Regions from separate parts of the Priestia sp. TRN 1309 genome, predicted to be linked through region 1. Evidence: predicted binding sites of a transcription regulator. Region 1 holds the regulator's gene; each other region holds the start of a gene.
What was found. The regulator LexA, encoded in region 1, represses DNA repair genes until DNA is damaged. The targets are predictions, from matches to a motif close to CGAACATATGTTCG.

Region 1 (10,724 bases):
TAATTGGTGCCCTCATTACCTTAACGGTGCTAATCATTTTGTTTACAACGAAGTTTTCACAAGTATGGTCCGTGCTCGTTTTCTTACCGGTTATCGTTTATATTTTTCATCGCATTCATACGCATTATGAAGCAGTAGGAGAGCAGCTTCGTATTAAGCAAGGAGAAAAGATTGGAAAGCTTGAAGGAAGTGTGGTCATTGTTCCTGTAGCAGGAATGACAAAGGTAGTAGAAAATTCATTGAACTATGCAAGAACGATTGGTGATACCGTTATTGCGGTGCACGTTGCTTTTGACCGAGAAAGCGAAAAGAGAATGGAAGAGAAGTGGGAAAAGTGGCAGCCTGATATTCGTATTGTTACGTTTCACTCTCAATACCGCAGTCTTGTGCGTCCGCTGTTTCGATTCATCGATATGGCTGAAGAAAAAGCCCGGGAAAATAATATGGCTATTACGGTTGTTATTCCGCAGTTCATCACGAAAAAAAGCTGGCAAAACATCCTTCATAATCAGTCCAGTCTGCTGTTAAAAGCACATTTGCTTTACCGTAAAAACGTAATCGTTACAACGGTACCTTATCGTTTTAAAAAATAATGAAACATGACTAAAAACCTCCAACTTATATGTTGGAGGTTTTTAATTTTTAAATTCACATACACTAACCATAATTGAATCTCATCAAAGGCACAAACGGAGGGATTGCATGAGTGAATTAATTAAGTTATTGCGAAAAGGAAATAAATCGGCCATGATGGCCGCTATAGTTAATACCATTATATCCATTATTAAAGGGATTGCTTTTGCTTTAACGGGAAATGTAGCGATGTTTGCTGAGACGATGCACAGCTTAGGAGACGCAGCAAATCAGTTCTTTGTTTTTATAGGTTCAGCATTAAGCAAAAAAGCTCCGACCAAACGATTTCCAAACGGATTTGGACGATTGGTTAATCTCGTTTTATTAGGAGCGGTTCTTGTAGTAGGAATTATGGCATTTGAAACGATTAAAGAAGGGTATCATCATATTCTTCATCCGACGAAGTCTTCAGGCTTTATCTTAAATATTGCAGTACTTGGCATCTCGGTATTACTTGAGATGTTTGTCCTCTTTAAGGCAATGAAAGAAATTTTGCACGATGTCGGAATGAATACTGCAGAGGTCAATGTTTTTACGCAAAGCTTTGTTCATCTAAAGAAAGCAAAGCCAGCAACTAAGCTTGTTTTTATGGAAGATCTGGTAGCCACTGGAGGAGGCGTATTGGCTTTAATCGCCGTTTTTATTTCGCGGTTTACGCCTTTTCATCAAGCTGAAGGAATTGCTTCTATGCTAATTGGTCTTATGATGTTTTTTGTAGTAGGACGAGTATTTTTAGATAACGCTGCTGGAGCGCTTGGTGAAGCAGATAAAGAAATGGAAATGAAAATTGGCGCCATTGTTATGCAAGATGTACAAGTGCGTGATATTCAAACGTTAATGGTGATGAAAGAAGGAGAAGAGCTTCACGTTGAATTAAAAGTAGAAATTGATCCTTCTTTAACAGTAGCAGAAGCGGATGATATTAAAGATCGTCTCGAAAATCGTATTTTACAGGAAAAAGGAATAACGGATGTCATTATTGAATTTGATGAAGATGATGGAATTCCTGACTGGGTGACAAGCGATTTACAGCTTCAAAAAGAATAAAAAACAAGGAAGAAAACAGTTGTTTTCTTCCTTGTTTTTTTAGCTATATACTTTTTCACGCACGTTTTGAGAATCTGTTGAAGCCGCAGAAAAGTTAATAGTTTCACGTACAACGTAAATAGGTCTATTTTTACTTTCATCGTAAATTCTTGCGATGTATTGTCCCACTAGACCTAAACCAAGTAGCTGAATACCGCTAAAGAAAGTGATAGCTACCATAATCGAAGTCCAGCCAGGCTGAATATTTTCACCTATCAGCCAAACAACAATCGAATAACTTAAAACGAGAAGTGATACAAAAACTGATAACAAGCCAATAACCATTACTAAACGTAAAGGTTTCGTTGAAAACCCAATAATTCCATCTGAAGCAAACTTGATCATCTTTTTTAAAGGATATTTTGTTTCACCAGCAAAACGCTCATCGCGCTCATATTCTACATATGTTTGCCTGAAGCCGATCCAAGACATCATTCCTCTTACGAAACGATTGCGTTCAGTCATTTTTTTGAATACGTCCGCAACTTTTCGGTCGATAATACGAAAATCTCCCGTGTCTTTTGGGATTTCAATATCGGACATATAATTTAAAAAGCGATAAAAATACTTAGCCGTTGTCAATTTAAAAAAGGTCTCTCCGCTTCGCTTCTTGCGCTTTGCGTATACAATTTCATAGCCTTGCTGCCATTTAGCAATTAATTCAGGAATCATTTCAGGCGGATCCTGTAAGTCAGCATCAATAATTACGATAGCATCACCTTGAGCATAGTCAATACCTGCTGTGACGGCAGTTTGGTGCCCGAAATTACGGGCAAAATCAATAATTTTTACGTTAGAATCCATAGCTGCTACGTCCTTTAAGATTTCAATTGTTCGGTCTGTACTGCCGTCATTGACGAAAATGAATTCATAGTTAATGTGATTTTCATGCATGACGGAAAGCAAGCGATTATAGCATTCATTAGCTACTTCTTCTTCAAAATACATAGGTACCACGATTGAAATTAGTTCTTTCATGCTTTACCTCCTATCGAGTGATTGTTTGTGTGCTTAAACGTCCATATTTTATTAAGAAAAAAATTAAAAAACATTCCTATACAAGTAGACAACAGTTGTCCAATTATCGGATTAGCAGGTGTATAGTGTACAAGAAGGAATAAGCAAGATGTATTAATTGCTAAAGTAATAAGGTTTACGATGAAAAATTGAGCTAACATCCATTTATGTACAGTTGCTTGAAACACCCACGATTTGTTCCAATAGTAGCTGTTTATGACGCCAATGAAATAGGATAGTACGTTAGCCAATATATAATTCATATCAAAATGAATGAGTGCTAAGTAACTGATAATAGTGAGCAGGGTATTCATTATACCTACGAATCCGAATTTCAGGAATTTTATCACGGTTGCATAATCCCTTCCATTTAATTTATCTCTTCAGATTTTGCCTGTGGCTTATTTTTAGTAAATCGTACTAGTAAATAAGATAGAATCACTGAAATACCAAACCCTTCGAGCAGCATAAAGCTTGGAAAAATAAAGAATCGATAGCGAGTTTGAATTTCAATAAGCAAGTGAATAAGAACGTATCCTATGATTAGTAATAAAAACAGTGTATACGGATATTTATCCTGCTTTTTCAGGAATAAACATATAAGTCCAATAATGGAAAGAATAGTAGTTGAAACGTAAATGATTCTTTCATAAATTTGAGCAGCACTAATTAATTTCTCTTTATTAAAAGGTACATCTTCTTGAGGAGTTAATGAAATACTCCAAAATGTAGATGCATCCGTTCCTCCCCACATATTCAGGAATTTAATGTGAAAGAGATCTAAAAGCTGCTCTTTATCTGCTACACGCTCTTTAATTACTTCTTTTTCTGCTTCAGCTCGTTTTTCTCCAATTGGCATACCCATAAAACGACTAGCATCCTCTGAAGAATAAGAACCGCTTGTTTCATAATTAAAGCCAATAACGAATTTCCATAAAGGATCTCTGTTACTTAAAGGATATTTAGAAATACCGCTCGCTACAAAAGAGTAGTTGATCAGCGCATTTGCAATAAAAAAAGTAGCCAGTACGCCTACGAGGTTTTTTCCTATTTTCTTTCGACGAGTTTTTAACTCAGCAGCATCCTTCGCTTTAATGTAAGGTTGAAGAATTTGCAAGATGAAATAAATGAAAACAGCAACGATAATAATGGGTCCCAGAGGGCGCATTAAATTTCCTAACGACAATAGAAGACCAATATAAAGCCAGCTAAACTTGTTATGAGCAAATCTTTTTATAATAAGGTAAAAAGCTGCATAAAATAAAAAAGTAGCTAAATGCTGATTGGTTAACACTGAGCTGTAGAGAATGTTCGGAATGTAGAACGCATATAGGAAAGCTGCCATTCTCCCAGCAAGTTCGTTAAATACTTTAGCGCCAATTAGATAAATAAAAATAACGGTTCCAGTAGAATAAAAAATATTTAACAATTTTAATGTGAAAATGCTATCTCCAAAACAGCGAATAACAATAGATTCATAGAATGAAAAGCCTAGCTGATATACCCATGTAGTGAAATAAACGCTTTGGTTAAATTCATAATTTCCTTTTGCGATATTACGTGCGGCATCTAACATGACAAGAAAGTCAGATTTTACAGGTGTTTGAACAGAAAGCATCCATGCTAATCGAACACCTAAGGTCAAAACAATCAGTGAAATAAAAAAAACAGTTTTGTTCATGTATCTACTTGCAATAGCTATTAGAAAAATGACAAGGAAAGTGATACATATTCCTTCAATAATAAATGAATTACTTAAAGCCAAGCCTGTTAAGTCCAATGAATTTGTCATCGCACTATAACTGCCCCATAGAGACCATGTAAGAATCATGACACATAAAAGAATCAGGCTTTTGGATAAAAATGAGTTAAGCATATTACCTCCTGCAAATTATTTCAAAGATAAGGTACAAAATTCCTACCCTATGATACCATATTTTATTATTTTGTATATATTTTTCTTATAGAGTATAATGTTAGATTGTTCTGAAATTACAACAGCGGCACAACGTGTAATAAAAGGTTCAGTGGAGTAGGCAGTGATTTAGTAATAGATAAAAGAGGTTGGGAAAAAAGGATTTTAGTCGAAGGGAAAAACGAACCATCGATCACCATGTTTGATTAGTGGTTCGTTTTTTATGGTGCACGTAGGTTTCATTTGTTTAGTTCTTTCCAGCAGTTGATTGGAGGGCAAGACGAAGACTCCTGCGGGAAAAGCGGAAGGGGTGAGACCCCGCAGGAGCGCAAGCGACGAGGAGGCTCACCGGCCGCCCGCGGAAAGCGAAGTCTTGCACGGAAATCAACAGAGGTGTCACAAGCAATCCCTGCTAGCTTATTTATTTCATTTGTTTCCCTTTAGACTCGCTTGATTTAGTTATGTCTCAATCTCTTCTTTTTTATAATGTATTTTCTGATGCGAACAGCTTTTATGTTTTAAATCGATCTTTTAATAAATTCCATAGGGAACTCACTCCGAGACTAATGCTAATCAGAATTCCTGATAAAGCTACTATTAAAGCGATATATTCAAAGATAGAAAACTGCTTCATACTATCCCAATTGATGTTTCCCTTTAGCTTGCTAATAACTAAATTCATTCCGTAAATACCGGAAAGAACGGTATAAATCGTTAAAATTAATAATAAGTAATTGTGACGCTTGGCCGCGATTTTCTCTTGATTTTGATACAAAGTACCAAGGGTTTCTTTGACTTCTTGATAAAGAGAATTGATGTGGAAGATTTTTTTAAAGAGCTCAGAAAACTCTTGACCTTCCGTGCGAGAGCTAATTTCTAAAAATAAATATTTACCTGAAAATACAGTAATAGAGCGAATTAGTCGCTCGATGCCCTCTGAATTTTTATGAAACGTGAGCTGAGAATACTCATAGGATAGTTTTAGCAACACGATTTTATAGAAAAAATGCAAAAATAAATTATAGTAATGCTGGCCAAATAGATGATTCATCAAAAGCTGATCCGTTTTAGAGTCTGTCGATTTAGAAATACACGAAAACACATGGTCTGTTATAACGTAATAGGTTTCAGGAGCCCATCTGGAATACACGTGTTTGGTATTATACGTTTTAATATACTCATGGTTGTGTGCAGAGATAAACGGTTTCCCGTCAGGCGTATAGCTATTTAGCTGCCCAGTACGAAATAAAGTTGTGGAGTTAATCTCTTGCTCTTGATTTACCGTTACATAACTTAATACAAACATCCGTTCATCGATAAAATAAGGAAGACTCCCGACGTGCTGTTCACGCGTCGCTTCTTTTTTGATGTGTTCGTTCAAAAATGGCGCGAGCTGTGAAAAAATATAATCCTGTACTTTGCTATAGCGATGATGTTCATAGGTAATGGTGGATCCATGCTCTTCAGCAAGCTTCGGTTCTAATACACGAAAATGATTCATGAATTCTAAAATGTCATCATAGGTGTAATGATTATGACTCATCTCAGTGCGAATGGTCATGACGCCAATTTCAAAAGGACATAAAAAAACATCCACAGACAGCACGTTGCTAGACACGGTGGTGGAGGAAGTTTGTAGCGTAACGGTATGGTCTATTTTTTTTGAAAATCGAAGCAAGCCTTCTTTTTCGCAGGAATCAGGAAATAGAATACATTCAATGTAAGGAAGAAAATATTGATCCAAGCTATCATGAGATACGTAATACTGTTCTCCGTAGTATTCTTTTTCTACATGTTTGTTTTGAATGGAAAAAAACTCAAACATATTTGCTTCTAGTGCATGAACAAGCTGCTCTTTATTTTTTCGATCAAAGGAAAAAGGAAAAAGAAACATGTTCATTGCTTTGGTAGGCATAATAGTTTGAAATGGTTCTGTTTTCCTTGGTGTATTGGTCATAAACTACATCCTTCTTATAGTCGGTTGTATTTTTTTGAGAGTCGAAAAAATGCAGACAGAAAGTAAAAGGTAAAACAGGCTTTATAAAAACCGCTCTACCTGCCTGTAATGATTCGACGTATCATTTATAATATGCCAATTTTTTTAGAAAACAAACGTAAAAAAACCAACTAACATCATGATTAGTTGGTTTTACATACAGTGTGATTAGTGAATCGTGCGATATACACCAGTGACTTTTCCTAAAATCGTTACGTGGCGAAGAATAATAGGCGCCATCGTTGAATTTTCAGGCTGTAAACGAACGAAATTTTCTTCTTTAAAGAAACGTTTTACCGTTGCTTCGTTGTCCTCGGTCATAGCGACCACAATATCTCCGTTATTAGCAGTTTGCTGCTGACGTACGATTACCATATCGCCATCTAGAATACCTGCTTCAATCATACTTTCTCCCATAATTTCAAGCATAAATACATGATCATCTGGAGAAACGAATTTATCTGGAAGAGGGAAATATTCTTCCACATTTTCAACGGCTGTTATAGGAAGACCCGCTGTTACTTTACCGATAACAGGAACATTAATGACATTGCTTTTAGGGATGTTTACTTCGTCTAGTTGAAGAACTTCGATTGCTCTTGGTTTTGTTGGATCTCTGCGAATTAACCCTTTGCTTTCTAAACGAGCTAAATGCCCGTGTACAGTGGAGCTAGAGGCTAATCCCACCGCTTCCCCAATCTCACGAACAGAAGGTGGATAACCTTTTAATTTTACTTCGTGCTTAATAAAATCTAGTATGTCTTGTTGACGTTTTGATAGCTTCATATTTTTCACCTCGATTTTAGCTATTCTTTAGGTGAATTATACCACGTGATGTGTCAATATACAAACATAAGTTCGAAGAATTCCATTGACAGAAACAAATGTTCTCAATAAAATAAGAACATATATTCTGATAGGGGGATCATAATATGCACCAATTCTTACATTCTATGAAACATTACGCTATTTTTTTTGCAGTTATCGCTGCACTTACATATGTATTGACGCTGGTTTTAGGAGCGGATAAAGTAGATTTAGACAAATATTCAACGGTTACTATTACAAAAGGAGATACGCTTTGGGACTTGTCCAACAAGTATCATAATCACCATCATTTGACCACCAATGAATTTGTCAAATGGGTTGAAGACGTCAATGATCTAAACTCAGACACTGCCCAGTCTTTATCTCCTGGAGATAAATTATATATTCCTGTTTTAAAAAAAGAGTTACATAATCAAGTGGCAATTGAACAGTAGTGTGTAACGGCCGTTCCTGAATATTGTTATAAGCCGAAAAGGTCGTGATAAAAGTGGACGCCATTATTTATTGCCGTGTAAGTACGGATAAAAAAACCCAAGAAACATCTTTACAGCGCCAGCAAGAAGAATTAAAAAAGCTTGCTCATCTTCACCATCTAAACGTAAAAAAAGTCGTAATGGAAAAAGCAAGCGGATATGACGTAGACAGAGAGGGTATATTGGATGTTCTTCATACAATGAAAGAAGAAAAAATATCTGTGCTGCTCATTCAAGACGAAACGCGATTAGGCAGAGGAAATGCCCGAATTGCGCTTCTTCATGCTTTTCATAAAGAAAATGCTACGATCTATACGATTAGTCATCAAGGTCAGCTTCAGCTTTCAGAATCTGATTCGATGGTGTTAGATATTATTAGCTTAGTGGAAGAGCATCAGCGGAAATTACATAACGCTAAAATTAAAAGAGGAATGAAAAGAGCCGTAAAAAACGGTTATCGTCCGCAGCAAAATTTAAAAAATCAAGGAGTTAACTCAGGAAGAGAAAAAAAAGAAGCGCCGATTGAAGAAATTGTCCGCCTTCGTCATAACGGCTTAACCTTTGCTGAAATTTCAGTTACGCTAAAAGGTTTTGGTTATAATATTTCAAAAGCAACGGTACATCGTCGCTATCAAGAGTATCAAGAGAGTGCTCAATCTCTTGATAAAACGAAAGAGATTTAGTAAGATGACTACATGTTGCCGGAACGGTTCGGTAATTTTAATTATTGATTATAAGGAGATAGGTTTTATATGCTATCAAAAGATAAACTTGCTCGTATTAATGCTCTTTCAAAAAAGGCAAAGGCTGAAGGTCTGACAGAATCTGAAGCGAAAGAACAGCAAGAGCTACGTCAGGAATATTTAAAAGTTTTCCGACAATCTATGACAAACCACCTTCATACGATTAAAGTTGTGGACGAGGAAGGTAAAGATGTTACGCCTAAGAAGTTAAAAGAGAGCAAAAAGAAGCGTCTTCACTAAGACGTTCTAGTAAAACTAGAGGGAGAGTTCCCTCTAGTTTTTTGTATATTTTTAATAAGGCACACAAAAACTGTAAAAGTGGAAATTTTTTTGGTTCAAGTATTGTACAAATAAGCAAATCATTAGTATGATAACATATGTACATAGTTTTGAAAGGAATGAAGAGTATGACACAACGTATTGAAGATCTTTCGATTGCAACAATTCGTACTTTATCAATCGATGCGATTGAGAAAGCAAATTCAGGTCACCCAGGTATGCCAATGGGAGCTGCTCCAATGGCATATACATTGTGGACAAAATTTATGAACATCAATCCAAAGAATCCAAACTGGTTCAACCGTGACCGCTTTGTATTATCAGCAGGACACGGATCAGCACTATTATACAGCTTGCTTCATTTAGCTGGATATGACTTATCAATTGAAGACCTTAAAAACTTCCGTCAATGGGGAAGCAAAACACCAGGTCATCCAGAGTTCGGTCATACAGCAGGTGTTGATGCAACAACTGGTCCACTAGGACAAGGTATTGCAATGGCTGTTGGTAAAGCAATGGCAGAACGTCATTTAGCTGAAACATACAACAAAGAAGGTTTAGAAATTGTAGACCACTTTACGTATGGTATTTGTGGTGACGGAGACTTAATGGAAGGTGTATCTGCTGAAGCAGCTTCATTAGCGGCACACTTAAAATTAGGACGCTTAGTTGTTTTATACGATTCAAATGATATTTCTTTAGACGGAGATTTAGATCGCTCGTTCTCTGAGAACGTAGAAGATCGTTTCAAGGCTTACGGATGGCAAGTAATTCGCGTTGAAGACGGCAATGACTTGACAGCGATTGCAAACGCAATTGAAGAAGCAAAAGGCGATTTAACACGCCCAACGCTAATTGAAGTAAAAACAACAATCGGATTTGGTTCTCCAAACCACGCGGGTACTTCTGGCGTGCACGGTTCTCCATTAGGTTCCGATGAAACAAAATTAACAAAAGAAGCTTATGCATGGACATTTGAAGAAGATTTCTATGTGCCAGAAGAAGTGTATGCTCACTTCAAAGCTACAATTGCTGAAGATGGCCAAAAGAAAGAAAACGAATGGAACGATGTATTTGCACAGTATAAAGAAAAATATCCTGAACTAGGTCGTCAATTTGAACTAGCAGTAGAAGGAAAGTTACCGGAAGGCTGGGAAGAAACGCTTCCAGCATACGAAACGGGTTCAAGCTTAGCTAGCCGTGCTTCTTCTGGAGAAGTATTAAACGCAGTAGCACAAGCTGTACCTCAATTCTTCGGCGGTTCAGCTGACTTAGCTGGGTCAAATAAAACAATGATTAAAGGTTCAGAAGACTTCACTGCAGCTGATTACAGCGGACGTAATATTTGGTTCGGTGTACGTGAATTTGCAATGGGAGCTGCATTAAACGGTATGGCTCTACACGGCGGTGTAAAAGTATTCGGAGGAACATTCTTTGTATTCTCTGATTATCTTCGCCCAGCAATTCGCTTAGCAGCTTTAATGAAGCTTCCTGTAACATATGTATTCACACATGACAGTATCGCAGTTGGAGAAGACGGCCCAACACATGAGCCAATTGAACAATTGCCATCACTTCGTGCAATGCCAGGTCTTTCAGTGGTTCGTCCTGCAGATGCAAATGAAACAGCTGCTGCATGGCGCTTAGCATTAGAATCAACTGACCGCCCAACGGCGCTTGTATTGACTCGTCAAAACTTGCCAACGCTTGAAGGTACAAAAGAAAATGCATACGAAGGCGTGTCTAAAGGCGCG
Region 2 (10,724 bases), on a different contig from region 1:
AGGAGCTCCTGAAATTTGATGCTCTGCTTCTTCAATGTTAGGAATGATGGTTTTAATTCCTGCTATCATTTTTTTCTCAAGAACTTGTTTTTGAACATCATAGGTTTCCTTGTTACTCCACTTGCTAAGCTCAATGTGAGTAGATGCTGTAATTGTACGTTTGCCTTCCGGCGCACGAAAACGATCGTCAGGATGAGACACGGAGATAAATAAATGATTTCCTTCCGTCATCTCGCCTTGTTCGGATTGAAGCACTTGCTGAAACAACTCTACCTTCTGCGGAAGATCTCTTTCATCAATCGCAACATACATCGAAAACGTTCCCCACTGCGGAAGCTCGCTTTTTTCTTTGGCCCTCTTATGGATATGTTGGTAATCTTCATCATGCAGTAAAGACTTTAAGCTTTGAATTGGCGCGTTGCATACAACGTCTGAAGCGCGGTAGCGGTTACCTCTATGATCATGCACGATCCACTCGTCGTTATCACGCTCTATCTTTACTACTTTCCTTCCTAGAGTCGTTTTTCCTCCGTTGGCTTTAATAGATTTTTGCAGGGCTTCTGCGACTTTGTATAAGCCACCGTTCACATAGAAAGCTCCTTCGTGATAAATATCCAACGCTAGACATCCGATAAGCATTGAACAGTTCTCACTCGTTGTCTGCATGCTGTCTATTAATTGACCATCAATAAAATGAATAAAGTCCGTTTCGTCTAGCAACCTGTGTTTTTTTAGTAAATGACTAAACGATCGATGAAAATAAGGTAATAACTTCACAGACCCAAGATTTAACGAACTTACCAGCCTACTCCACTCACCGATTGTGAGAGGAGGAAGAACCGGCAGCGGCCGCATGAGCTTGCGAATTTCTTTTGCAACTCTAAAAATACTTTCATAGAAGCTCCTAATATTCTTCGCTTTATGAGGAAATTGTTTTTGAAGATACGAAATATGCTGATACCGGTCTTGATAATAAATTAGTGTACGATGTGGAAGATGAACTTTCATGATTTTCTCAAGAGAAATCTTTTCAATTTCTAGGCCCAGGTATGTGCTGATTCGCTCATGGATCCCTCCGCGCTCAAATCCCATTCCAAGCGTCGCTCCGACAGGAAATGTATAGAGATGGCGCTGGAATTTCCCGGCACAGCCTCCCCACTCTCGAGAAGCTTCTAAAACCGTCACTTCATAGCCATGTTTAGCTAAAAGCGCTCCCGCTGTTAACCCACCTATTCCTCCACCTATTACAACAACTTGCTTATGCATGTTTTCACCTTCTTTAACTCTTTCTTCTATTGTGCAAAAAAAAGAAGCTCACCGCAATTTAGAAGCGGCTCGTTACGGCAATAAAAAAGCTGTGAATGATCTCACAGCTTTTTGGCTTATTTCGTAATCACTCCACAAACAATTCGATCTCCTGAGTTTCCTGAAGGATCTGTTGTGTAATCGTCTACTTTATCATGTATCACTAATGCCGACCCATCCATATCTATAAGAGAATTCGGCTTTCCTTCTTGCAACGTCACAAGAGAAGCAAAAATTTCGGTATCTACTTTTCCATTTGGCGCAACTTCTAAGTTGGGCAAGTCACCCGCATGCGGGCCTTTTGTATTTTTAAAGCCGTGTTCACGTTTAAAAGGATTAAAATGGGCCCCTGATGTTTTGAAATCCGGCACCTCACATTTTCCTATTTCATGAATATGAAATCCATGTCTCCCGGGTGAAAGACCTTGAGCAGTTAATTTAATTTGCACACCGTTCTTTGCTTCTGTCAGCGTAGCCTCTCCTACTTTTTTGCCTGACGTATTCGTTAAATCTACTTTAACAGGTCCTACCGATACCTCGCTCGTTTCTTTCGCTTCCTCGGTTTTCAGGTGGTTTTCATGAGCGTTATTTTGCTCTTTTACCATGCTGCATGCTCCTAACAATAACAGAACAAAGACTACGCATCCGTTCATTATCAACTTTTGCATCCGTGATTCCTCCTTTTGCTTATTTATCACCATCCTTTCACTATTTTCCTTTTTTTAGACATCAAAAATAAGATTGAGACATACGTTCACCTTACCAAAGAAAAAATCCGAACGAGTTGGATTCTTAATAAAGAACCTCAATTCATCGTTCGGATTTTCCTTCAACTAAAATACTTTGTTTTAACGTCTTACTTTTGTTTAAAGTTGTATTCTTTTTCCGTTCCGTTTGAAAAACGAACTTCTAATTCAAACGACTGAAAATCTTTTTTTAGGCCAAACGCATCGATTACTTCCTTTTTTACATCTTCATCGGGGGTGCGCTGATCAAAATTTAACTTTTTAAATGTTGAAGATAATTTATTAAACGCTTTGTCTCCGTTCAAGTGCTCATCGTTAATATTATCATCCACTTTGGCTTCTATCTCATCGTTTTCATTTTCATAGTCAGCTTCATAATCATTATTAAGTCCCTTGTAGTCTACTTCTAAATCAAATTTTGAAAAGTTAAAAGATGTGTTTTCACTTTGATTATCATAGCTCATCGGCGTTCCGCCATTTGTCACGCCTTGTTTATTTTGAGCTTCTCTCGCGGGTGCTGCATCATCATTGTGACATGCTGAAAGTACGCTCATACCTATAAGGGAAAAGAATATGAAAAAGGGTCTTTTCTTCACTGTATTTCCTCCTTCGACTTCACTCTTCTTTCCCTTTATGTCCACAAATTCAATTTATATACGCCTTCACTAGAAAACCCCGCTCTCTAAAAAGAAAGCGGGGTTTTTCGTCTTGTTTATTTTACATTAGAATAAGAAATACTGTACATGCTGTTAAAATACGTATTATAAAGAGCTTGAACAGCACGGTCTAAAGCGTCTGCTTTCACACCAAACATCATGCTTACCTCAGAAGAACCTTGGTTAATCATTTCAAGATTCACTTCAGCACGAGCAAAAGCTTCTGTAGCTTTCGCAGCAATTCCTACTGTGCTATTCATTCCCTCTCCTACTACCATAACCATAGCAAGATCACGTTCAATAAAGATTTCATCTACTTCAAGTTCTTTTTCAATTCGAGCAAATACGCGTTTTTCCACATCTGGCGTAAGCTGATGCTCGCGCATGATGACAGAGATATTATCAATTCCTGAAGGAGTATGTTCGTATGAAATACCTTCATCTTCTAAAATTTCAAGCAATCTTCTGCCAAAACCAATTTCACGGTTTAATAAGTATTTGCTCACATGAATATTGCAAAAACCTTTGTCCCCAGCGATTCCAACTACTGGCGTATCGCCGTGAGGGCGCTCAGCTACAATGAATGTACCTTTTGCTTCAGGATTATTTGTATTCTTTACACATACAGGAATGCCTAGTTTATAAACCGGCTCTAGCGCTTCATCATGGAAGACAGAAAAACCTGCATAGGATAGTTCACGCATTTCTCTGTATGTGACTTCTTTCATTTCATGAGGCTTTTCCACAAGTCTTGGATCTACGCTGTAAATAGCATCTACGTCAGTAAAGTTTTCATACAAGTCAGCTTTTACTCCTGCTGCTACAATTGAACCTGTAATATCTGACCCACCGCGCGAGAACGTAACCATGTTCCCTTCTTCAGAGTAGCCAAAAAATCCTGGAATCACCAAAATGCCCGAACGCTCTCTTAGCTGCGGCAGTTTTTCATAAGACAGCGGAAGCACTCTTGCTCTTCCTGGTTCATCAGAAACAAAAATACCTGCTTCTTTTGGATTTACATAATGAGCTTCAAACCCTAAATGGTTTAAATAAGCAGCCATTACCTTTGCGTTATTATCTTCTCCACTTGCTTTGAGACAATCTAATAAGCGAAACGGATCGTTTTTATGTAAATCAATAAGTGATTGTAAATTCGCAATAATATCAGTAATAATCGTTTCTGGCATAGACAAGTCAACCACAATTTCACGATAGCGATCGATTACTTGCCCAAACTCATCGACGTAATCTTCTCCAAGCTGTATTTTGGCAGAAAGTGCGATTAACAAATCTGTCATTTTTGTATCTTCTCCGTATCGCTTGCCCGGAGCTGATACAACTACCAGCTTTCTCTCTTTATCAGACGTTACAATATGCGCAACCTGTTTAAATTTCTCTGCGCTTGCAACTGAACTCCCGCCAAACTTCGCAACCTTCATGTTTGAGACACTTCCTTACTTTGTTTTTAATATTCGATTATTGTACCATATTTTATCAAGTAGAAAAGCTTATCTATCTAACTTTTCTAAAAATTAAAGGAATACTACCGTAATTGTACTCTCATAAAGAACAAATGTCTACCACAAAAACACAAAAAGACTGATTTTACATGATGTAAAATCAGTCTTTTTGTGTTATTCTGCTTTTGGTTTTTTTAATACACCTACAAGGACCGCTGTCACAATGGCACCAATTAAAATTGCTAGTGCATATAAAAGAGGATTTCCTTGTACAATTCCGATAACGAATACACCGCCGTGTGGTGCTGGTAAACCGATGTGGAACATCATTGTTAAAGCACCTGCTACTGCAGCACCGATAACCGATGCGGGAATAACACGGCCTGGGTCAGCTGCTGCGAATGGAATCGCACCTTCTGTGATAAATGAAAGACCCATTACATAACACGTTTTACCTGTTTCACGCTCTTGGCGAGTAAATTTGTTTTTGAACAAAGTTGTCGCAATAGCCATACCTAGTGGCGGAACCATACCGCCTGCCATAATCGCTGCGTGTGGAGCATAGTTTCCAGCATCAATCATTGCGATACCAAATGTAAAGGCTGCCTTATTAATAGGACCACCCATATCAATAGCCATCATACCGCCTAAGATAATACCTAATAATACTAAGTTACCCGTGCCAAATCCACTTAACCAGTGCGTTAACCCTTTGTTAATTGCACTAACTGGCTCATTTACAACATAAAGCATAATCAATCCTGAGATAAAAATCCCAAATAGCGGATAAAGAAGAACTGGCTTAATTCCATCAAGAGCTTGCGGCAGGACGCTGAACAATTTCTTTAATCCCACTACTACATAACCCGCTAAGAAACCAGCGATTAAACCACCTAAGAAACCGCCTCCGCCAGAAGCTGCTAAAAGACCTGCAACCATACCAGGAGCTAAACCAGGACGATCAGCAATACTCATTGCAATGAACCCTGCTAGTACCGGTACTAGTAAAAAGAATGCATTATCTCCGCCAATTGTTTTTAGCGCCGCTGCAAACGCATTGTACGTTGGATCTTTCGGTTCTGCTGAGTGAATACCAAACATAAATGAAATGGCGATTAAGATCCCGCCCCCTACAACAAACGGAAGCATTGCTGATACACCGCTCATTAGGTGTTTGTAAAACCCTGTACGCTCTGATCCTTTACTTTCTCCGCCTTCTTTGCTGCCACCGCCGCCGCTGTATACAGGAGCGTCTCCTTTTAACGCGCGGTTAATTAATTCTTCGGGCTTACGAATTCCTTCAGCTACTGGAACTTGAATAACTTTTTTACCTGCAAAACGTTCCATTTCTACTTGCTTGTCCGCTGCAACAATAATAGCGGTAGCGTTTTCAATTTCTTCCTTCGTTAACGCGTTTTTAACACCGCTGGAACCATTTGTTTCAACTTTGAGCGTCACGTTCATGTCTTTCGCTTTTGCTTTTAGGCTATCCGCTGCCATATACGTGTGGGCAATTCCCGTTGGACAAGCCGTTACAGCAAGCACTAATTGATCTGAAGCTGTATCCACTTCTTCTTCCGGCGCTTCATTTTCAGTTTCTTTATCATCAATTGCTTTAATGACTTCATCAATTGATGATGCTGTTAGCAACGTTTTTCGGAACGATTCGTCCATTAATAACGTAGACAAACGAGATAATGTTTCTAAGTGAGCATTATTCGCGCCTTCACTCGCTGCAATCATGAAGAATAAATGTGCAGGCTGTCCGTCTAATGATTCATAATCAATACCTTCTGTTGAGCGTCCAAATGCAATGGCCGGTGTTTTTACCGAGCTTGTTTTTGCATGCGGAATGGCAATGCCTTCCCCAATTCCCGTTGTACTTTGAGATTCACGATTTAAAATTGCTTCTTTATAGCCAGCTCGGTCGCTTAAGCGACCAGCTTCGTCTAATTTTCCAACTAACTCATCAATAACATCAGCTTTTGACGTGCTTTTTAAATCAAGAATGATTGTATCTTTTTTTAATAGTTCTGTAATTCTCATTCTCGGTTCCCCCTACTCTACCTTTGTGATTGACACTTGTTCACGAAGCGTCTTTACATCTTCTGCTGTACATAATTCAAGTGAGAATGCTGTGGCACTTCCTGAAGCAACTCCTGTTTGAAAGGCTTCTAATAAATCCCCTTGCTTTACATAAGAAGCAATAAATCCAGCTACAAGTGAATCGCCAGCTCCAACAGAATTTTTCACTGTTCCTTTAGGGACTGTGGCACTGTAGACACCGCTTTCGTTAATAAGAAGTGCTCCATCGCCTGCCATGGATACAACGACGTTTTGCGCTCCTTGTTCCACAAGCTTTTTACCGTATACTAGCGCATCTTCTGCACTGTTTACTTCTACATCAAACAATTCTGCAAGTTCATGATGATTTGGTTTGATAAAAAACGGCTTGTGAGACACGACGTCTAGCAAGGTTTTTCCACTTGCATCTACTACTACTTTTACTCCGTTCGCTGCTGCTAGTTCCGTTAACGTTTCATACACAGAACTCGGAAGCGTTTTCGGTATACTTCCTGCTAATACGAAGATATCGCCTTCAGTCATTTGCTTTACTTGAGTCAATAAAGACTGAAGCGCTTCGTCTGTAATAGCAGGTCCTTGACCGTTAATTTCTGTTTCTTTTTCCGTTTTTAACTTTACGTTAATGCGGGTATCTCCATCAACTCTTGTAAAAGCTGTTTCAATATTCTCCGCTTTTAAGTAGTCTTCGATATAGGTTCCTGTAAAGCCGGCTACAAAACCGAGAGCTTTATTATCAACATCTAATCGCTTTAAAACGCGAGAGACGTTAATGCCTTTCCCTCCTGGAAACTTGGCTTCATTCGTTGTGCGATTAAGTCCGCCTTCTTCGAATGCTGAAACATGTACTACGTAATCAACGGATGGGTTCAACGTACATGTATAAATCATGATTTCACAACCTTTATGTCTGTTTTGTTTGCATACTGTATAAGTACATCACTAGGTACGTCATTTGTTATAATTTTTGCTTCATGTAAATCGGCTATTTTCGCAAAACTTGTTTCAAAAAACTTAGTAGAATCTGATAAAATATAAGATTCTCTAGAAAGCTTCATTGCCGTTTGCTTGATCAATGCTTCTTCTGGATCAGGAGTTGTATATCCATATTGATGATGAATCCCATTCGCTCCCATAAAGCACTTATCAAAACGATACTGCTCAAGACTTAAAAGAGCTCCATTGCCAATTAAAGCGCCCGTTTTATGTTTAACAGATCCTCCAATTAAATAGAGGGTGATACCTTGTTCTAACATCGGGTTTAAATGCATTAAACCATTTGTCACGACAACTACATCTTTTTGCTTCAAAAAAGGAATCATTTCATACGTTGTAGTTCCTGCATCTAAAAAAATACAGTCACCTTCATTTATAATGGAAGCCGCATACTCTGCAATGTTTCGTTTATCTTGAATATTTTTAGCAGATTTTTCGATAACGCTCAGTTCGATTCGTTTACTGCGAATAAGCGAAGCGCCACCGTGAACACGTTTGAGCATTTGCTCTTCTTCTAGTTGACTTAAGTCTCTTCTAATTGTGGATTCCGAAGCGCCTGTAACTTCGATAAACTCTTGCACTTTTACAAGTTCTTTCTCTTTTAAAAGTTTTAAGATTAGTTGATGTCTCTCCGGCGTTAACATGTTCTAGCTCCTTTTTCAAAAAAGCGTTTTCATTTATTTCATGTACTTACTTTATCACGGTTTACATTCAAAATCAATCATAAAAAATCAAAAACATTCATTTTTTTAATTACAAAATAAAGTTTTTTGAACGAACAATTAGATTTGCATTTGTTTTGATAATAGTTTATACAAAAGGAAATAAGCTGGTAATTCAAGAATTTGTCTACTTTTCTCATTATATGTAAAGGTTTTCTTGCAACTAATTAACTTTGACTGTTTTTGACTATTTCTTGACCGATTTAATTTCTCTTGACTGAATTATGTTTAGCTTATCCTGTTTTAATGAGAGCCTATACATCAAAAAAGTTGTCCACCTTTTTGGACAACTCAAAGTGACCCATCATTTAAATAAAAACAGAAGCATATATAATATAGAAGCAAGGGCAGAAGAAATAGCCAAACTTGAGATAAAACGAACGAGTCTTTTCTTAATGAACTGCGTTAATTCAATTTCTCTTACTTGAGTTTTTTCATTTTGCATACAATATCCCTTCTTTAATCAAAATTTCCTAGTAGCTAAAAGTGACTACTCGCAGAATATGCTTTTATGTATTGTATGCAAGCGTTAAAAAAAAGATACAAATTCAACAAAAAAGCTACTCTTAGCTAGAGTAGCTTTCATCTTTCCATACATCTGCTTCAATTACTGCATCCGCTCGAATCGAATATGTATAACAAGGCCCTGTCACCATCAGCGTATTCGACTGCAGAGAAACTTTATCGATTGTCACTCGTTCATATCTTTGAATATGTCCTGCTTCATAGACGTGAAGGGTTACTGGATGATGCTCCGAGTAACTGTTCATAATGACATTTTCAATATGCTCAATCTTTTCTTTTTTCAACCCTAAAGACTGCTTATGCGCCTCGGGACTGTACATTTTCTTCATTTTCTCTAAATGCTCAGGCATTACTAACTTCGCATACTGTTTTAATTCATCTTGATACACGTTCATTCTCCCCCTTGACTCTTGCTTCTATTTTACCGAACGAACATTCTCATTGCAAAACTTTTTAATCAAAATAAAAGCAAACAATTCATTTTTTCATACTCCATAAAAACTGTCAAAAGATTTTATGTTGATAGCAGAAATTGATTTTTTAAAAAATAATAATATCCCATCTTTAATTCAGCCTCTAGAGTTGGTATAATACATTGTCATGACTGTGTTTTCGGAGTTTTTGATGATTGGAGGTAACGTTCATGATCAATAAAATAAAAGAAATTATCCTCATTATTCTAGGAAGCCTCATTTTCGCACTGGCCATTAATTATTTTGCTATTCCAAATGAATTAGCAGAAGGCGGCGTAACCGGTGTAACAATGATTACCTATTATGTACTAGGCTGGTCTCCTGGTATCACAAACTTTATATTAAACGGTTTGCTGGTACTGATCGGATACAAATTGCTTCACAAACGTGTGATTGCTTACACAATTATATGTATTATTTTCACATCTCTATTCCTACATATAACTGAAGGACTGGGAAATCCTCTTGACGATACGCTACTGGGGGCTATTTTTGCTGGTATTTTAGCCGGTGTAGGACTCGGGCTTGTGTTTAGAGGTGGCGGAACTTCCGGAGGCTCGGCAGTTATCGCCCGCTTAGCTAATCAATATCTAGACTGGAATATTAGCAAAACGATGCTAGCAATTGATTTATTAGTTGTAGCAAGCGCCTATTTTGTCATCGGTGGAGAAAAGACGATGTACACGGTTATTTCTCTTTATATCGGAACAAAGGTGCTGGATTATATTATTGAAGGACTCAACCCCCGCAAAGCAATCACCATTATTTCACACCGTTCAGCTGAAGTAGCCGAACAAGTTAACAAAAAGATGCAGCGAGGCGTCACTGTCTTTTCTGCTCATGGAAGCTATACAAAAGAAGCAAAAGACGTATTGTACGTAGTTGTGAACAAACAAGAACTATTAGAGTTAAAGCGCATTATTCATAAAGTCGATGAACAGGCTTTTGTGGTTGTCCACGATGTGCGAGACGTCTTTGGAGTAGGTTTTACTATTCCAAAAGCCAGCTAAAAACCCGCTGTAAAAAAGCGGGTTTTTTCTATTATATATGTTTGCGCTGGAAATACAGTGAACCTGCTGCTACAAAAAGAAGAAAGCTGCTTATGATAACCACTAAGAAAGTCTGTGTAGTCAGCATCAAATCCCATGACTCCCTTCCCGTTACACCTAACATTCCATACATCGGCTGAGTCCATGGGTACCAGGGACCAAATCTTTCAGAATTAACAACGAATAAATTCGGTAGTGTTAAAATGACGTTAACTGTTAAAGATGCTCCAAAGCTAGAAAGTGCCATCGACACAGCTAACATAAATGCAAGAATTGGCAACACTGCAATCCAGCCGCCTAGCATATTTCCAGCTATCATTTTTAATGGAATAGTACTCGGATAGTCTTTCAACATGCTAACTCCTAATAAAACAACAAATACAAGCACTTGAAGAATCCCCATGAAAGCTGCTGCTGTAATCAATTTTGCTCCGTATACCGATGTCCTTGTCACAGGAAGAGATAATAATTGCTTCCATCCTCCTGCTTCGTGTTCGTATCGACAAACGAATGAAGTTACTAAACCGCCAATTAACGGAAAAAGCAATAAGCCGTGAACATTGGCAATGAAAGCACTTGCCATAAGCCATTTCATTTTCCCATTTGGCAGCGCCGGATCTCCCACAAAAAGGATAGCAGCGATAAGAATTGGACTAATAAAAAGATATATCCAGGCTTTTGTTTTCAACAATTTAAACCATTCTACCTTA
Region 3 (10,724 bases), 840 kb from region 1:
CTCTGAGCTGACGAAATCTTTCTATATAAAATAGAAAGGAGAAACGTATGTTTCCTATTCTTCGTACACCTCGCACTACACTGCGTGAAATAACAGAAGCGGATGCAGATACTATTTTCGACTGCTTCTCTCAGGAAGAAGTTATCAAATATTACGGGCAAGAAAAATTCACAACTTTCCAAGAAGCTTTGGTGCTGATTGATATTTTTGCTGAAAACTACAGAAATCAAAAAGGTTTGCGCTGGGGAATCGAACGGCTCGATACGGGGGAACTAATCGGGACAGTTGGATTGAATCAGTGGAACCAAAAGCATAAGCGGGCGGAAATTGGCTATGAGCTACACCCTAAGTACTGGGGGCACGGCTATGCTTCGGAAGCAGCTTCGGCTGTTATGGCTTATGGATTTGATATCCTTCAGTTAGGGCGAATTGGAGCTGTTGTGTTTCTTGAAAACAAGGCATCTCAGCACGTGCTTGAAAAACTCGGGTTTCAACAAGAAGGAGTGTTAAAAAACTATATGTATCAAAACGGAAAAGCTCACGATACGTTTGTTTATAGCTCCCTGCCTCCTACATAATAAAAAAAGGATTCTTTTCTTAAAAAGAATCCTTTTTTTATTTTATTTAAATGCCGCATACCCATCATCAGCCATGATGACGCTGCCGTTTACAGCTCCCGCTTCTTCTAAAGAAAGCAAATAAACCATATCTGCAATTTGTTTTGGTGTAGTGAGCTCTCTGCTCATCGTTTTCGCTTTCATTCCTTCAATCATACCGTTGTCTTTATAGCCTTGAATAATAGGCGTATCAACAAACCCTGGCGCAACGGCGACGACGCGAATACCGTATTTAGCGAGATCTAGCGCAGCTGACTTTGTCATCATCACAACAGCTCCTTTTGTTGCGTGATAAGCATAGGTACCGGGTGAAGCTAAGAAGCTAAAAATAGATGCCGTATTAATAATGACGCCTTTAATACCTAACTCTCTCATTTTCCTGCCTGCTGCCATAATCCCATATGTAACGCCGTGCTGATTCACATTAATAATACGGTGATATTCTTCTAGGTCTTGATCTAAAATAGATGTAGGGCGTCCAATCCCTGCATTGTTAAACATCACATCAATTCGTCCAAATTTGTTCACCGTTTCCTCAATCAGTGCGTCCACTTCTTCAAACTTGGTGACGTCCGTTTGTACAAATAAAGCGTGGCCTCCAGCTTCTTCAATTTTTTGAAGAAGCTCTTTTCCTTTTCTTGCATCATAATCAGCAATGACCACCGCGTCTCCTTTTTGCGCAAACTTTAAGGCAGTTTCTTTGCCAATTCCGCTTGCTCCCCCTGTAATAACCGCTACTCGTTTTTGGTGCATGTTTCTCCCTCCTTGATAAAAATTCCTTTCTTTTACATTATAGCATTCTTTTTTTCTACCAGCCGTTTCTATTCATCACCTTATTGCTATGAAATTAGTTAAGTTAGGCATAGTTGAACGCCTTTTTTAATAAAAATCAGCATGTGTACAAGCAGTTTGGCGTTTTTTACATTTACTATAGGGTAAGGAGGTGATGGCTATGCATGAACACACAGGTAATGTATCTATTCCGCGTCCTCCGGATGTGGTGACAATTCTTTGGGAGCGAAATCCATTGGATAGACAAGCTCCTCGTACCATCGTAGAAGCAACGGTAATTGGCCGCGCAAATCCTTGCGGAGGCTCATTAGCTCAAGGCAAGCGCTACCGCACTGCAGCTCATTGTTTACTTGACAACGGCTTTGAACAAATTACTGCTGAAAGATTAGGGGTATTTGGAGTAGCTGTATTTGTTAGAGAATATTAAAATAGAAAAAGGGACTTTTCTGTAAGTTAGAAAAGTCCCTTCATACGTATTATGCGTGGAAATTCGTGCCGTCTGTTACAGCTTCAATTACTCCAGCGCGGATGACAAAGTCACCAAAGTGCTCGCCTTCTTCTCTTTCTTTTGCATAGCGAGGAAGTAAGACGCGCAGTTCATTTAAAATTTCTTCTTCACTGATATTTTCACGGTACATTTTGCTTAAACGGCTGCCGTCAAATGCTGCTCCAAGGTACATATTGTATTTACCCGGAGCTTTACCAATAAAAGCAATTTCACCTAAAGCAGGACGTGCACAGCCGTTAGGACAGCCCGTCATACGAATCGTGATTTCTTTATCACGAAGACCGTTTTCATCTACAATTGCTTCAATTTTCTCAAGAAGAACTGGAAGATAACGCTCAGCTTCTGCCATCGCAAGCCCGCAAGTCGGCAGCGATACGCAAGCTAATGAGTTGCGGCGAAGAGCCGAATAATGCTTGCCGTCTGTTAATCCATACTGTTCAATCAAGTCACTAATTTGCTTTTTCTTTTGAGTGGATACGTTCGCGATAATTAAATTTTGATTGGCCGTTAAACGGAAATCACCGCTATGAACTTTTGCAATTTCACGAAGACCCGTCATAAGCTTATAGTCTTCAAAGTCAGCAATACGTCCACCTTGAACAAAAAGAGTAAAGTGCCATTTTCCTTTCACACCTTTTTCCCAGCCGTAGCGGTCTCCGTTATGATCAAAGTGATAAGATTTTGCTTCGTCTAAGCTCCAGCCCAGACGGTTTTCAAGCTCTTCTTTTACCGTTTCTAATCCAAGACGATCAACCGTGTATTTAAAACGTGCGTTTTTACGCACAGAGCGGTTTCCATAATCACGTTGAATCGTAATGACTTTTTCCGCTACTTCTAGAATTTGATCAGGTCGACAGAATCCAATCACTTTTGCAAGCTGAGGATACGTGGCTTTATCTCCGTGAGTCATACCCATACCGCCACCGATTGCTACGTTAAATCCAACAAGTTTCTCGTCTTCTAAAATGGCAATAAAGCCAAGGTCTTGTGAATACACGTCAATATCGTTAGAAGGTGGCACAGCTATGCCAATTTTGAACTTTCTTGGCAAATAGAGCGGACCATACATTGGTTCCACTTCTTCTTCCACTTCCGGTGTGCTAATTACTTTCTCTTCATCTAGCCAAAGTTCGTGGTACGCTCTTGTACGAGGCAATAAATAATCACTTAATTTTTTTGACCATTCAAATACTTCAGCGTGCACTTCTGACTGATATGGATTCGGATTGCACATTACGTTACGGTTTACATCTCCGCAAGCTGCAATTGTGTCTAATAAAGAAGCATGAATTTCTTGAATCGTTTTCTTCATGTTCCACTTTAAAATTCCGTGCATTTGGAACGCCTGACGAGTTGTCAGCTTTAACGTTCCATTTCCGTATTTTTGTGCTAAATCATCCATCACTAGCCACTGTTCTGGTGTTGAAACACCGCCTGGCGTACGAACGCGAAGCATGAATTGGTAAGCTGGCTCTAGCTTTTGTTTTTGACGTTCATTACGAAGATCTCGATCATCTTGTAAGTAGCTTCCGTGGAACTTCATCAAACGATTATCGTCTTCAGAAATACCTGAGCTGATGCGGTCTAGCATTGTTTCTCCTAATGTACCGCGTAAATAATTACTTTCATCTTTTATGCGCTCAACGTCACTTGGAGGACCTTCGGGCGCTTTTAAAATTTTGTTTACCATGTTGAAAATCTCCTTTCAATCCTCAGTATACATCACGCTGATAACGTTTTTGTTTCTTCATTTCAGCAAGGTAAGCTTCCGCCTCTTCGCGGCTCATCTTGCCTTCTGTTTCAACAATTTCAACTAGCGTGTTGTGCACGTCGCGTGCCATATTTGTTTTATCTCCGCACACATAAAAAGATGCGCCTTCTTCTAACCACTGGAATAATTCTTTACTATGTTCACGCATACGGTTTTGTACGTATACTTTTTCTTCAGTATCGCGTGAAAACGCCACGTCCATTTTCGTTAGCACGCCGTCTTTTAACCACTTTTGCCACTCTGTTTGGTAAAGGAAGTCTGTTACAAAGTGCTGATCTCCAAAGAACATCCATGACTTACCTTTTGCTCCTGTTTCTTCACGCTCTTGCATAAATGAGCGGAACGGAGCCACACCTGTACCAGGTCCCACCATAATAATCGGCGTTTCTTGGTTTTGAGGAAGCTTAAAGTTTTTATTGCTTTGAAGGTATACAGGAATCGTATCACCTGGCTGCAAACGTTCTGAACATAGGACTGAACAAACACCTTTACGCTCGCGTCCGTGCGCTTCGTAGCGTACCGCTCCGATTGTTAGATGAACTTCATCAGGGTTTGCTGATAAGCTGCTTGCAATCGAGTAAAGGCGCGCTGGCATTTTACGTAAAATGGCTACAAACTCTTGTGCTGATACGTTCCATGGGCCGAAGTCACGAACTAAGTCAATCACATCACGGCCTTGTGTGTATGCTTTTAATTCCTCGCGATTTTCTACAAGCGCTTTTAACTTATCGTTTCCAGTGAGCTCAGCTGCTTGCTTTAAAAGCGGTTTTGTTAACACGGTAATTTCAAAATTAGAGAGTAGCGCTTCTCTAAGAGGACGCGTTTCTCCTTCTTTATTAACCGTTACACTTTCACTTGCATCCCACTTGAATTCGTTAAGAAGAAGATCAACAAGCTCAGGATCATTTTCAGGATAAATACCTAAACTGTCTCCTGGTTCATACGTCAACCCTGAACCTTCTAGAGATAGTTCTAAGTGTCGCGTTTCTTTATTTGATCCGCGGCCGTTCAAGTTTAAGTTCTCAAGCACTTCTGCTTTAAAAGGATTTGTTCTTGAGTACGGCGAAGTTCCTGCAGGAGCTTCCGCCGGAACAGCTGCCGAAGCGCTGTGTCCTTTCGCTTCGCTTAATCCGTCAATAACACCTTTAAGCCATTTATTTGCGGGCTCTTCAAAATCTAAATCACAGTCAACGCGCGGATACAGTCTTTCACCGCCAAGTTCTGCTAAGCGCACATCAAATTCTTTCCCTGTTTGACAGAAAAATTCGTATGAGCTGTCTCCAAGCGACAAGACAGAAAAACGGAAATTCTCAAGCTTTGGCGCTCGACGGCCGTGAAGAAATTCGTGGAAAGATAGCGCGTTATCAGGCGGCTCTCCTTCCCCATGTGTACTTACAACAATTAATAAATTTTCAAGTTTCTTTAAATTATTTGGTTTGAAATCATTCATAGAAGATACAGTTACATTAAAACCTTTTGCTTCAAGCGTTTTGCCTGTATTTTCAGCAAGTCCTTGAGCATTTCCTGTCTGTGATCCGTAAAGAATCGTTACGTCTTTTGAAATCGTCTGCTCCGCTTGAGCAGGCGCTGCTGTAGAAACGTCTGGCGTTCCTTCGGCAGACGTAGATTGAGATGCTGTTAAATAACCACTCAACCACATTTTTTGTGCTTCTGTTAATGTCGGCAGAAGGCGATTAAGCAAATCTGCTTGTTCTTGATTAAAAGGGCTGTTTACTACCTTAAGTTGCAACACTGTCCACCTCACAAAAATATATAATTTAAATATGTATGCTTTTACGAATCATCTTCAACAACATGTAATACCTGTGTCTAATTAATCAATGATGTTTCCCTTCATACATTATTATTCCTATAGATTATATCAAATTTAATTATATAAATCATTAGAAAATTCTTATCAAATTCGTCTACCTGCATTTTATCGGAGAAGAATAAATTAGTAAAATACATATAATTGATAGCTAGTATTAAGATCATTAATAATTGAAGCTGTCGTTACGTCTTTTTGTAAATGCAGTTACTTCCATATCTGCTCATTCTACATCCTTCACACGAATATGAATATTTTGTAATTTTTAGAGAAGTTTTGTAGAAAAGGTTTTCTTTCTCATCAGAATGTTACATAATAAATGTAACATTAATCCTTTTAAAAAACACTATACGTAAAAGACAGTATATTCTGAAATTTAGGACAGTTTATAGGTAAGCTAGCAACCTTTTATTCGATCTATTCATACACATTGAAGAATATAAAGGGAAGCCTGCAGTACATACCGTTCCCTTTTGCTCATCTCAAATGAAAGGACTGGCTTTTAAATCAGGTAATCTTTTTTAAGGAGGCTTCTTGAATGTTTTTACGAGAATTAACGAAAAGTGGGACGATAACTGTTTCTTACTATAAAGATGGAACGTTGCAAACGTGCAAAGGCCGCGTGCACAACTTAAATCTCCATCAGCAAATTCTATCCGTAAAAGACGAAAATGAAGCCGTTGTTTCCCTTTTGCTTTCTGATATTAAATCCATTCATTAGTATGTAAAATTAAGGAGGAATTACTATGTGGAAAGATAATAAGCAAGCGCTTACAGATTTTGTGTCGGAAGATCGGTTTGAACTGAACTTATATTTATCGTATTTGCTTGATCAAATTTCGTATGACACGTCTAAACAATCCCCTTTTCTTCGCAAGCCTAATGAAACAACTAGCTAATAATATAGAAAAAAAGCGCACAAATTTGTGCGCTTTTTTTAATGTGATGGCTCTACTTCAGCAATGCCTTCTTCTGGTTTTTCTTCGGCTTTTTTATTTGAAAGCTTGATCTGTCTTAAGAACAATGTGCATACCGCTCCTAAAATAATAAAAGCTAAGCCCATGAAAAAGACGCTGTGCAATGCGCTCATTAGCGAGGTCTTCAAAATAGGCACAATGCTGTCTGAAAGCGCAGCTGGAATACTCTTTAGCGCCTCAGGACTAAACAGCATCTGCAGCACACTTTCAGGATTCGTATCAATCGCTTTTTTGAACCCGTCGGCAAAAGCGCTTGCTTGAGCAGGCAATGAGTTTAAATATGGAACGAGTTTGTCAGTAAGAAGCGTACCTGATTTGGCGTTCATTATCGCTCCTAAAATGGTAATACCGAACGTTCCTCCAATTGAACGGAAAAATTGACTTGATGATGTAACAACACCGAGCTCTTCTTTTGAAAAGCTTTCTTGAAGAGCAAGCGTTAAAATTGGCATCACAAGCCCCATTCCTAAACCGATTATGGCCATATAAGAAGTGGCAACAAGCTTGCTAGTATGAAGGTCTAATGTTGTTAACAAGAAGAACCCTCCTGCCATAATGAGCATACCCGTAACGATTTGAGGCTTGATACCAACTTTATAAACAAGCTGACCTCCAATAATACTCGTTACAATCATTGAAATCATCATCGGTGTCATAATGGTACCTGATTCTGAGGCACTTACTCCAACGATTCCTTGCATAAAGAACGGAACAAATGTAATAGCTCCGAACATGCCAATGCTCATAAAAAAGCCAATGATGTTTAAAAGCGTAAACGTTCGGTTCTTAAATAAATACATCGGAAGAATTGGTTCTTTAGCTTTGGTTTCCACAATAATAAAGCTTATAATCCCAGCAATAGCAAGTGCAAACAAACTAATAATCTGCCAAGAGTTCCAGTCGTAGTCTTTTCCTCCAAAACTCAGGGCAAGAAGCAAGCTTACTACTCCGATAACCATTGTGAACATACCAGCTACATCGAATTTAACAGGTCCTGTATGTTTTTTTCCTTGAAGTCCGAGCGCAATAAAAACGGTAGCGAGTATCCCTACCGGCAAGTTAATGTAAAACACCCATTTCCAGTTCAGTGAATCAACAATCCATCCGCCAATTTGCGGACCGATGACAGAAGCAAGACCGTAAATTCCTCCGAATACTCCTTGAAACTTTGCTCGTGCTTTTCCTGTAAATAAATCGCCGATTACAATCATTGCCATCGGCATCATAACGCCGCCGCCAATTCCTTGTAATGCACGGAATAAAATAAGCTCTGTCATATTATTTGCCATCCCGCATAAAGCAGAAGCCACCATAAAAATAATAAGTCCTGTAACATAAATTACTCTGCGTCCTACTAAATCAGCGAGCTTTCCTGCAATCGGAACAACCGTTGTTGACGTTAATAAATAGGCTGTTGTCAGCCATGTCATCATGCTTAAACCACCAAGATCTCCTACGATTCTTGGCATAGCTGTTCCGACAATGGTTCCATCAAGTGCAGAAAAGAACATCGCAATAATTAACCCAATTAATAAAAGCGTGCGCTTTGAATTTTTTTGATTTTCCATCGTGTGTCTCTCCTCTTTTTTGTTACTGCTGCTTATCTTTATAAGAAGCAGCTGATGTTGCAAGCTTTTTCGTAATAGAAGCCATCATGGAAAGCTCTTCTTCTGTTAGATGCAAAAGGTAGCGGTCCATAATGGCTTTTCGACCATTTAGCACGTCTTCAAGTTTGCGATGCCCAAACTCCGTTAAGGTAATGTCAACAACTCTTCTGTCTTCTTTATTGTGTTCTCTTACCACAAAATTGTGCTGTTCAAGACGATCCACTAAAAGAGTCACGGCGCTCGGTTTTACATCCATTAGCTCTGCAATTTGAGAAACCTTACTGCTCCCTACTTTCTTTAAATAAGAAAGAACAAATAATTGCGTAGGAGTCATCTCATGCTCATTTAGGCTCTCCATCATTTCGGGCTGCATTTTTTCAAATAGCACTTGAAGCGATGAACGAATCTCCCCAAGATACTGATTGCTTTTTGTCACATCTATTCCTCCAGGCTTGCTTATTTATTTCATATTATAAATAGTTAATGCTAATTAACTATAAATGCATATAAACTAAAAGTCAATTATTTCTTTTTTAGTATTGACCCTTACGCTGCGTTATATTTTATAGTAGATTTCAGAAGGGAGATGAAAGAATGAACAGAAAAGTAAAAGAAGTGGCTGACTTAGTAGGAATCAGCGTCCGCACGCTGCATCACTATGATGAAATCGGGCTATTAAAACCTGATGCTGTCAGTGAATCCGGCTACCGGCTTTATTCACCGGCCAATCTTGATATGCTTCAGCAAATATTATTTTTTAAAGAACTTGGCTTCCCTTTAAAACAAATTCACGAGATTATAACAGACCCAACATTTAATCGCACAGAAGCGTTGATACTGCAAAAAAACATGCTGATTGAAAAACGCAGTCGGCTCGATCAAATAATTGCAACCATTAATAAAACGATTCAATATGAAAAAGGAGCGATTGAAATGAACGAAAAAGAGCGGTTTAAAGGGCTGGATTTTTCGCATAACCCATACGAAGAAGAAGCCCGGAAGCGCTGGGGAAATCAGCGCGTAGATGAAGCGAATGAAAAAGTACAAAGCTTTTCACATGAAGAACAGCAGCGCATGTCAAACGAATGGGAAAGTATCTACACTCACTTAGCTTCTCTGCGTGATCTGTCACCATCCTCTACAGAAGCTCAAAAAGCCATTGAGCAATGGTATCAATTTTTAAATGAGAACTTTGGAACGTATTCGTTAGAAGCCTTTAAAGGTCTTGGAGAGATGTATGTACAAGATGAGCGGTTTACAACCAACATCGATCGCTACGGAAAAGGATTAGCGAAATTCATGAACGAGGCGATGAGTACATTTGCTGATGCTAAAAAACAATAAATCAAAAGAGAGTGAGATATAACTACATCAATTATATGAAGCCTACGTTCATCACCACAATGGAAAAATCCGAACGATGAATCGTTCGGATTTTCATTCACTTAACATACTTTTGTCTCAGCCTCTTTTTATAAGTGAAGACCCATAAGCATTGTATTGTAGTAGACGCCATTTATATAGGTGTCTTTTTCTTTTAATCCTTCTGTTTGAAACCCTAGCTGTTTGTATAAAGAAATAGCTCTTTGATTATCTTCTCGCGTTACAAGTTCGATTTTTTTTGTTTGTTTATTCATACGTGCCCATTCAATCAGCTCAATCATTAGCTGTCTTCCTAGCCCTAGCCCGCTATAAGCATTCTCTACCACGATACCAAGGGTACCCACATGCTTATTACGCGGGTTTTGAGACGAGGTGATGGATGCAATACTAATGATTTTCTCTTCTTTTTCAGTCACGACTATAAGAGAGTTTTGCTCTTGTTTTACAGAAGCTAAAAACACTTCATACTCTGAAACTGGTCTAAGAAACTCCCCTTCTCCAAATGAAAGAAAATCACTTTCTCCTCCCACTCGATTGTAAAAAGCAATCATTTTCTCTGCGTCTTTTGATTCTGCTTCTCGAATGGTGACGCCTATACCATTCTTTAATGTACGTAAACTCATATATCTATCTTCCTTTTAGTTATTCTTGTTTGCCTATATGGGTTTTAGCGCTGTTTTTCTCTCCACTGACCTAACCACATGCGATTTCCTAAAGCCGTAAAATCATTTTCGTCGGCGTAGCGTTCAATGACGGAAAGCGCGTTGTCCTCAAGCATTGGTGAATAGCTCATAATTTCTAAAATATGATGTGCAGCCCATAGGTCAATTCGATAAGTAGGATTCGTCAGCAGTGTTGAAAATTCAAAGAGCATGCCTGGATAGTATAAATGAATGAGCTGCGCAATTTTTTTCATATCTTCTGCAGCTCGGTTTCCTTTTTTTACAGATTTTTTATCTCGATAATCGATTTCATAATGAATTTTTGCGCTTTTTTGATAAAGATCAACTAGTGTTTCGTACGTACGATGTTTCTGCATTTCTCATCTTCCTTTGCTTCTAGATTTCCTCGTTTGAAGATGCTATAGTTCATTTTTAGGTTTCATATATTCAAATAAATGCAGCAAAAATATGATGCTTCCGCCAATGCACATCACAAAACTTAACGTAGCAGGATACTGAATAAAGAAACCGACAACACCAAAAATCAGCATAGCAAGCGCTCCTATCATCATAAAC

Region 2: the regulator LexA is predicted to act here: its motif matches at 8,918-8,931, upstream of ACRPLQ_RS12150 (YolD-like family protein).
Region 3: the regulator LexA is predicted to act here: its motif matches at 5,921-5,934, upstream of ACRPLQ_RS07020 (YolD-like family protein).

What each region holds. Positions count from the first base shown of each region.
Region 1 covers NZ_JBOZGM010000001.1:418,391-429,114, forward strand. Annotated here, with positions in the region: gene ACRPLQ_RS02120 (APC family permease) at 1-593, shown strand, start outside; gene ACRPLQ_RS02125 (cation diffusion facilitator family transporter) at 703-1,680, shown strand; gene ACRPLQ_RS02130 (glycosyltransferase family 2 protein) at 1,720-2,697, opposite strand; gene ACRPLQ_RS02135 (GtrA family protein) at 2,694-3,086, opposite strand; gene ACRPLQ_RS02140 (ArnT family glycosyltransferase) at 3,107-4,612, opposite strand; gene ACRPLQ_RS02145 (hypothetical protein) at 4,895-5,095, shown strand; gene ACRPLQ_RS02150 (hypothetical protein) at 5,163-6,608, opposite strand; gene lexA (transcriptional repressor LexA) at 6,816-7,433, opposite strand; gene yneA (cell division suppressor protein YneA) at 7,580-7,909, shown strand; gene ACRPLQ_RS02165 (YneB family resolvase-like protein) at 7,963-8,631, shown strand; gene ACRPLQ_RS02170 (DUF896 domain-containing protein) at 8,701-8,931, shown strand; gene tkt (transketolase) at 9,099-10,724, shown strand, end outside.
Region 2 covers NZ_JBOZGM010000002.1:941,478-952,201, forward strand. Annotated here, with positions in the region: gene ACRPLQ_RS12110 (phytoene desaturase family protein) at 1-1,266, opposite strand, end outside; gene ACRPLQ_RS12115 (superoxide dismutase family protein) at 1,383-1,973, opposite strand; gene ACRPLQ_RS12120 (YusW family protein) at 2,162-2,647, opposite strand; gene ACRPLQ_RS12125 (aspartate kinase) at 2,764-4,146, opposite strand; gene ACRPLQ_RS12130 (PTS fructose transporter subunit IIABC) at 4,342-6,213, opposite strand; gene pfkB (1-phosphofructokinase) at 6,226-7,140, opposite strand; gene ACRPLQ_RS12140 (DeoR/GlpR family DNA-binding transcription regulator) at 7,137-7,889, opposite strand; gene ACRPLQ_RS12145 (hypothetical protein) at 8,272-8,412, opposite strand; gene ACRPLQ_RS12150 (YolD-like family protein) at 8,534-8,887, opposite strand; gene ACRPLQ_RS12155 (YitT family protein) at 9,136-9,975, shown strand; gene ACRPLQ_RS12160 (ABC transporter permease) at 10,007-10,724, opposite strand, start outside.
Region 3 covers NZ_JBOZGM010000001.1:1,261,750-1,272,473, reverse strand. Annotated here, with positions in the region: gene ACRPLQ_RS07045 (GNAT family N-acetyltransferase) at 48-578, shown strand; gene ACRPLQ_RS07040 (SDR family NAD(P)-dependent oxidoreductase) at 621-1,370, opposite strand; gene ACRPLQ_RS07035 (hypothetical protein) at 1,570-1,836, shown strand; gene cysI (assimilatory sulfite reductase (NADPH) hemoprotein subunit) at 1,886-3,607, opposite strand; gene ACRPLQ_RS07025 (assimilatory sulfite reductase (NADPH) flavoprotein subunit) at 3,630-5,438, opposite strand; gene ACRPLQ_RS07020 (YolD-like family protein) at 6,058-6,240, shown strand; gene ACRPLQ_RS07015 (hypothetical protein) at 6,266-6,418, shown strand; gene ACRPLQ_RS07010 (MDR family MFS transporter) at 6,457-8,064, opposite strand; gene ACRPLQ_RS07005 (MarR family winged helix-turn-helix transcriptional regulator) at 8,087-8,539, opposite strand; gene ACRPLQ_RS07000 (MerR family transcriptional regulator) at 8,698-9,447, shown strand; gene ACRPLQ_RS06995 (GNAT family N-acetyltransferase) at 9,576-10,109, opposite strand; gene ACRPLQ_RS06990 (hypothetical protein) at 10,154-10,525, opposite strand; gene ACRPLQ_RS06985 (hypothetical protein) at 10,568-10,724, opposite strand, start outside.